DNA from 3 places in the Microbacterium sp. SORGH_AS_0428 genome. Region 2 is predicted to be linked to each of the others. Evidence: predicted binding sites of a transcription regulator. Region 2 holds the regulator's gene; each other region holds the start of a gene.
What was found. The regulator HrcA, encoded in region 2, represses chaperone genes, less so after heat shock. The targets are predictions, from matches to a motif close to TTNGCACTCGNNNNNNNCGAGTGCNAA.

Region 1 (2,266 bases), 730 kb from region 2:
CCACACGAGCGCGAAGCCCGCCCACCGCCCCGCCGTCATCGGCTCGCCCAGTACCCACCATCCGATGAGGAACTGCAGCACCGGCGCGACGAACTGGACGATCCCGAGCAGCGTCAGGGGCGCCCGGCGCGCCCCCGCGGCGAACAGCAGCAGGGGAACCGCCGTCACGACCCCCGCGAGCGCCAGGGCCACCGTGGTGCCCGCCCCGGCGGAGGCGAAGCCCAGCCCGGTCGTCACAGCCACCACGACGAGTTGCACGACGGCGAGAGGGGTCAGCCAGAGAGATTCCAGGGTGAGCCCGCTGACCGCATCCACGGACGGGCCGATCTTCTTCTTCACGAGTCCGTAGAAACCGAACGAGAACGCGAGGATGAGGGCGATCCAGGGCACCGCTCCGTAGCCGACGACGATCACCACGACCGCCGCGGTGGCGAGCCCGATCGCGACCCACTGCGTCGGGCGCAACCGCTCGCGCAGCACGATCACACCCAGCAGGACGGTGACGATCGGATTGATGAAGTAGCCGAGGCTCGTCTCGATGACGTGGCCGCTCAGGGTGCCGATGAGATAGGTCTGCCAGTTGACGTAGATCAGGATGCCGGCGAGAACGGTGAGGGCGACGAGCCGGCCCTGGCGCAGGATCGCCGCCAGGCGCCGCCACGAACGCGTCACCGCGATCAGGAGCGCGCAGAACACCAGCGACAGCAGGATGCGCCACGCCACGATCTCGAACGCGCCCACGGGCGCCAGCAGCAGGAAGTACAGCGGCAGCACGCCCCACAGCAGATATGCGGAGAAGGCGTACAGGCCGCCGGTGAGGCTCTGCTCGGTGGGGGTGCGCGGATTCACCGATCCAGCCTAGGACCGCGGGCACGGGGTGAGGCGCGCCCGAAACGGACGAAGCCCCCGGCCGAACGGCCGGGGGCTTCGAGCAGGCGATGTCAGCGGACGACGACCGCGAGCACGTCGCGCGCGGAGAGCACGAGGTACTCGTCGGCACCGAACTTGACCTCGGTGCCGCCGTACTTGCTGTAGATCACGCGGTCGCCGACGGCGACGTCGAGCGGGACACGGTTGCCGTTGTCGTCGATGCGGCCGGGGCCCACGGCCACGACCTCGCCCTCCTGGGGCTTCTCCTTGGCGGTGTCGGGGATGACCAGGCCACTAGCGGTGGTCTGCTCGGCCTCGACCTGCTGGATGACGATGCGGTCCTCGAGCGGCTTGATGGAAACCGACACGGTCTACCTCTTCTTTCTCGCTTCGTGAAACGGAAGACTCAGTTAGCACCCTCACACCGAGAGTGCTAATGGCAAGTCTAGAGGCGTCCTGGCACTCGTGCAACGCGAGTGCCAACACGACGTCGCGCCTAGGCTGGAGCGATGGAGATGAGCGAGCTCCGCGCCCTTCTCACCCCCGAGGGCCTGCGCCTGCTGGATGAGACCGGGCCGATCGAGTCGACGGCGGCGGTCGCGGCGGCCGTGAGCAGGCTCCGCGCCCAGGGGCACGGTCCCGACATCGTCTCCGCCGTCGTCGGTCAGGCGCGACTCCGCTCCCGCGCGGCGGCGAAGTTCGGCCCGTTCGCCGACCGCATGCTCTTCACTCCCGCAGGCCTCGAGCAGGCCACGCGCCTCAGCGTGGCGGCGCGCCATGCCGGACGATTCCGGGATGCGGGACGCCGTCGGGTCGCGGACCTCGGATGCGGCATCGGCGGCGACGCCCTGGGGTTCGCAGCCCTCGGGCTCGAGGTCGCCGCTGTCGACGCCGACGAGCCCACCGCGGCCGTCGCCGCCTACAACCTGGCGCCCTTCGGCGAGACCGTCACGGTCTCGCACGCCCGCGCGGAGGATGTCGATCTCACCGACAGGGATGCGGTCTGGCTCGATCCCGCGCGGCGCCCGGTCGGCGGCGCGCACAACGATCGCCTGCGCGCCGACGAGTACAGTCCCGCGCTCGGCTGGGCGTTCGAGGTCGCCGAGCGGATCCCGACCGGCATCAAGCTCGGCCCCGGCTTCGATCGTGACAGCATCCCCGAGGGTGTCGAGGCGCAGTGGATCAGTGTGGACGGATCGACGATCGAGCTCGTGCTCTTCACCCGTGAGCTGGCCCGCGACGGGGTACGGCGCGCGGCGCTCGTCGTCCGCGGCGACGAGGTGCACGAACTCACAGCCGCTCACGACGCCGAGGACGTCGACCCCCGCCGGCTCGGCGCATTCCTGCACGAGCCCGACGGCGCCGTCATCCGCGCCCGCCTGATCGGCGACGTGGC
Region 2 (2,266 bases):
GGCTGGCAGCAACCGCCCTCGCACGTCTCGCACAGCACGGCGGTGTCCACCTCGATGTCGCGATGGGCGCCGAAGATCACCTCTCGCAACTCGAGCGTGACGCGAACGAGGGCGTCCTGTCCTCGTTCGGTGCGCGAACGAGGGCGCACCCGTCCCGCACCGCCGCCGCCGAAGAACGTGTCGAAGATGTCGCTGAACCCGCCGAAGCCCTGCGCCCCGCCGAATCCGCCGCTGTCGCCGCCCATGTCGTAGCGGCGACGCTGCTCGCTGTCGCTCAGCACGTCGTACGCGTGCGTGACCAGCTTGAACCGCTCCGCCGCATCCTCACCGGGGTTCACGTCGGGATGCAGCTGGCGCGCGAGCTTGCGATACGCCTTCTTGATGTCGTCCTGCGATGCGTCGCGAGGCACCCCGAGTACTTCGTAGTGGTCTGCCACTTCAGCCTTCCCGTCCGCGTGCTGCGGAATCGTCACGCACGCGCTCAGCGCGCGCGTTCGTCGTCTTCCAGCAGACGGCTCAGGTAGTGAGCCACGGCACGGACGGCCGCGAGGTTGCTGGAGTAGTCCATCCGGGTGGGTCCGAGCACGCCCACGCGCGCCTGCCCTCCGGTCGTGTCGTAATCGCTGGCGACCACCGACGCCTCGACGAGCCCGAACGCCTCGTTCTCGCGTCCGATGGATGCCGCGAGCCCCTGCTCGTCGGCCACCATCTCCCCCATCAGGCGCAGCAGAGTCACCTGCTCCTCGATCGCCTCCAGCAGCGGATAGATGCTGCCGCGGAAGTCGCCCTCGGCGCGGGCGAGGTTGGCGGTCCCCGCCATGACCAGCCGATCCTGACGGAACTCGTCGAGCTCCTCGCCGACGGTGCGCAGGAGCGCGCCGAGGGCGCGGTCGGCTCGACTGTCGGTCAGTGCCTCGGCCAGAGCCTGCGCGACGCGCTGCGTGCCCTCGCGCACCGGTTGGCCGGTCACGAGGACCGAGACCTGTGCACGGAGCGTCGCCACATCCGTCTCCTCGAGCGGCTCGGGACCGGCCATCAGACGCTGCGACACGCGACCGGTGTCGGTGACCAGCACGACGACCAGACGCGACCCGCCGAGGTGGACGAGTTCGACGTGGGTGATGCTCGCGCGCTCGAACGACGGATACTGCACGAGTGCGACCTGACCGGTGAGTTGGGTGAGGGCCCGCACCGTGCGTCCGAGCATGTCGTCCAGGTCCGCCGGAGCTCCGAGGAACGCCGTGATCGCCGAGCGCTGGGCGCTCGTGAGCGGGCGGAGCTCGGCGAGGTGGTTCACGAAGACGCGGTACCCCTTGTCGGTCGGCACGCGGCCGGACGAGGTGTGCGGTGCGGTGATGAGCTCCTCGTCCTCGAGCAGCGCCATGTCGTTGCGGATCGTCGCCGCGGACACGCCGAACGAATGACGCTCGACGATCGACTTGCTGCCGACGGGTTCGCGCGTCTCGACGTAGTCCTGGACGATCGCCCGAAGGACGTCAAGTCCCCGATCGCTGACCATGCGCACTCCCTCCTGGCACTCGAGGTCTGGGAGTGCCAATTCTAGCGCGCTCGCGAGGCGAGTCGCCGGACGGCCACCCGTAGACTCTCGAGAGGAGGTCGCATGTCGTATCCCGTCATCCACACCGAGACCGGAGCCGTATCCGGAACCCGCGTCGAGGGGATCGAACGATACCTCGGCATCCCTTACGCCGCGCCCCCGGTCGGAGCGCGACGATTCGCTCTTCCCGAGCCCGTCGCGCCATGGGACGGCGTGCGCGAAGCCACCGCGTTCGGGCCCACATCGCCGCAATCGCCGTACCCGGGTGAGATCGGCAAGCTCCTCCCCTCGACCATCATCCCCGGCGACGACATCCTGACCGTGAACGTGTGGCGCCCGGGCGAGGCCGACGGCGCCGCGGTCATGCTGTGGTTCCACGGCGGGGCACTCGAGCGCGGCACGGCGGCGATCAGCACGTACGACGGCACCCCGTTCGCGCGCGATGGCATCGTGTTCGTCTCGGCGAACTACCGACTGGGCGCAGAGGGGTTCTCGGTGCTCCCCGACGCCCCGCGCAACATCGGGCTGGCGGATGCGGCCGCGGCTCTTCGGTGGACATCTCGCAACATCGCCCGCTTCGGGGGCGATCCCTCGCGGATCACGATCTTCGGCGAGTCCGCCGGCGGTGCCGTCGTCGCCGCGCTCCTGGCCCGCGAGGACCTGCGCCCGCTTCTCGCGGGGGCGATCATCGAGTCGGGGCCGCTGGAC
Region 3 (2,266 bases), 2.4 Mb from region 2:
AACGATGTTCGCACCCGTCGCCTCGTCACCGGTCAGCTGCAGACCCTCGAAAGCGGTCTTGCCGGCCTGGATGAGCGCGACGCCACCACCGGCGACGACACCTTCTTCGACGGCGGCCTTCGCGTTGCGGACGGCGTCTTCGATGCGGTGCTTGCGCTCCTTGAGCTCGACCTCGGTGGCCGCGCCCGCCTTGATGACGGCGACGCCGCCTGCGAGCTTGGCGAGGCGCTCCTGCAGCTTCTCGCGGTCGTAGTCGCTGTCCGTGTTGTCGATCTCGCGACGGATCTGGGTCACGCGACCCTCGATCTGAGCGGAGTCGCCGGCACCCTCGACGATCGTGGTCTCGTCCTTGGTGATGATGACCTTGCGGGCACGGCCGAGCAGGTCGAGGGTGGCGTTCTCGAGCTTGAGACCGACCTCCTCGGTGATGACCTGTCCGCCCGTGAGGATCGCGATGTCCTGCAGCTGGGCCTTGCGGCGGTCGCCGAAGCCGGGAGCCTTGACGGCAGCCGACTTGAAGATGCCGCGGATCTTGTTCAGCACCAGGGTCGCGAGGGCTTCGCCCTCGACGTCCTCGGCGATGATGAGGAGCTCCTTGCCGTCCTGGATCACCTTGTCGACGATCGGCAGGAGATCCTTGATGTTCGAGATCTTCTGGTTGGCGATCAGGATGTAGGGGTCTTCGAAGACCGCTTCCTGACGCTCCGGGTCGGTCACGAAGTAGGGGTTCAGGTAGCCCTTGTCGAAGCGCATACCCTCGGTGAGCTCGAGCTCGGTGCCGAAGGTGTTGGACTCCTCGACGGTGACCACACCCTCCTTGCCGACCTTGTCGATCGCCTCGGCGATGAGCTCGCCGATCGCGGGGTCAGCGGCGGAGATCGACGCGGTGGCGGCGATCTGCTCCTTGGACTCGATCTCCTTGGCGTCGGCCAGCAGCGCCTCGGTCACCGCGGCGACAGCCTTCTCGATGCCCTTCTTGAGCGAGATGGGGTCGGCGCCGGCCGCGACGTTGCGCAGACCCTCACGCACGAGCGCCTGCGCGAGGACCGTGGCCGTCGTGGTTCCGTCACCGGCGACGTCATCGGTCTTCTTCGCGACCTCCTTGACGAGCTCCGCGCCGATCTTCTCGTACGGGTCGTCGAGCTCGATCTCCTTGGCGATGGAGACACCGTCGTTCGTGATCGTGGGTGCGCCCCACTTCTTCTCGAGGACGACGTTGCGGCCACGGGGACCCAGGGTCACCTTGACGGCGTCGGCCAGGATGTTGAGGCCGCGCTCGAGGCCACGACGGGCCTCCTCATCGAAAGCGATGATCTTTGCCATGTGTGTCTCGTCCCTCCCGGACGTTGGCTTGCGTCTTTAGCACTCAGTGATATCGAGTGCTAACTCATTCTGGCACTCGCCCCCTGGGAGTGCAAGCCGCCGCGCGTTGCCCGGAAGAAGGCGGAGCACACGGCGAGACCCCCGCGCACCGACGGGTGCGCGGGGGTCTCGTGAGAGGAGGTCTCAGGCGACGATGCGAACCGACTCCGCCTGCGGACCCTTCTGTCCGCTGCCGACCGTGAACTCCACGGCCTGCCCTTCTTCGAGGACGCGGAATCCGGTCATGTCGATGTTCGAGTAGTGGACGAAGACGTCCTCACCGTCGCCGGAGGTGATGAATCCATACCCCTTCTCGGCGTTGAACCATTTGACGGTGCCCTGGGCCATACGAGTCTCCTGATGCTGTAGAACGCAGTCATCGTATGCAGCGGAAACAGCGTGGAAGCGACGGATCCGACACAGTTGACACAGCAGCAGCGAACTATTTACGCCGCGGAAACACGCGGCCCTCGATGGGGAGGCTCAGGGGGTCGGCGTGGGACTGGGCGCCCCTGCGGCGGTGCGGTCGAGTCCGATCACGATCGTCAGCTGCTTCGCCTGCGACTCGTCCACATCGGCCGTGCCTGCATCGTCCGTCGGCTGATACTGCGTGCTCTGGGCGACGTCCGCTCCGCCGATGAGCTCGGCGAGACCCTTGGCCGCCGCCTCGTCGCCCGGGAACGCGTAATAGACCGTCGTCTGCGGGAAGTCCGTGGCACTGGCACTGCTCGCGTTGACGAGGTCTGCAGCCCAGCCCTTGGCGATCAGCTCGTCCTTCATGGTGGTCGCCAGGCCTGTCTCCGGCGTCGCGTTGAGCACCAGCACGGAGAAGGACATGTCGACCACGGGCGTCACCTCGGGCGTCGGAGTCGGGGTGGGTGTCGGCGAGGGCACCAGCACGATG

Region 1: a site for HrcA is predicted at 1,327-1,353, ahead of groES (co-chaperone GroES). Genes of this name have one in related genera too.
Region 3: a site for HrcA is predicted at 1,360-1,386, ahead of groL (chaperonin GroEL). Genes of this name have one in related genera too.

Annotation. Positions count from the first base shown of each region.
Region 1 covers NZ_JAVIZT010000001.1:1,212,625-1,214,890, forward strand. The annotation lists gene rarD (EamA family transporter RarD) at 1-849, opposite strand, end outside; gene groES (co-chaperone GroES) at 942-1,238, opposite strand; gene QE374_RS05805 (class I SAM-dependent methyltransferase) at 1,380-2,266, shown strand, end outside.
Region 2 covers NZ_JAVIZT010000001.1:485,736-488,001, forward strand. The annotation lists gene dnaJ (molecular chaperone DnaJ) at 1-437, opposite strand, end outside; gene hrcA (heat-inducible transcriptional repressor HrcA) at 482-1,519, opposite strand; gene QE374_RS02450 (carboxylesterase family protein) at 1,622-2,266, shown strand, end outside.
Region 3 covers NZ_JAVIZT010000001.1:2,849,831-2,852,096, reverse strand. The annotation lists gene groL (chaperonin GroEL) at 1-1,323, opposite strand, end outside; gene QE374_RS13855 (cold-shock protein) at 1,507-1,710, opposite strand; gene QE374_RS13850 (LytR C-terminal domain-containing protein) at 1,846-2,266, opposite strand, start outside.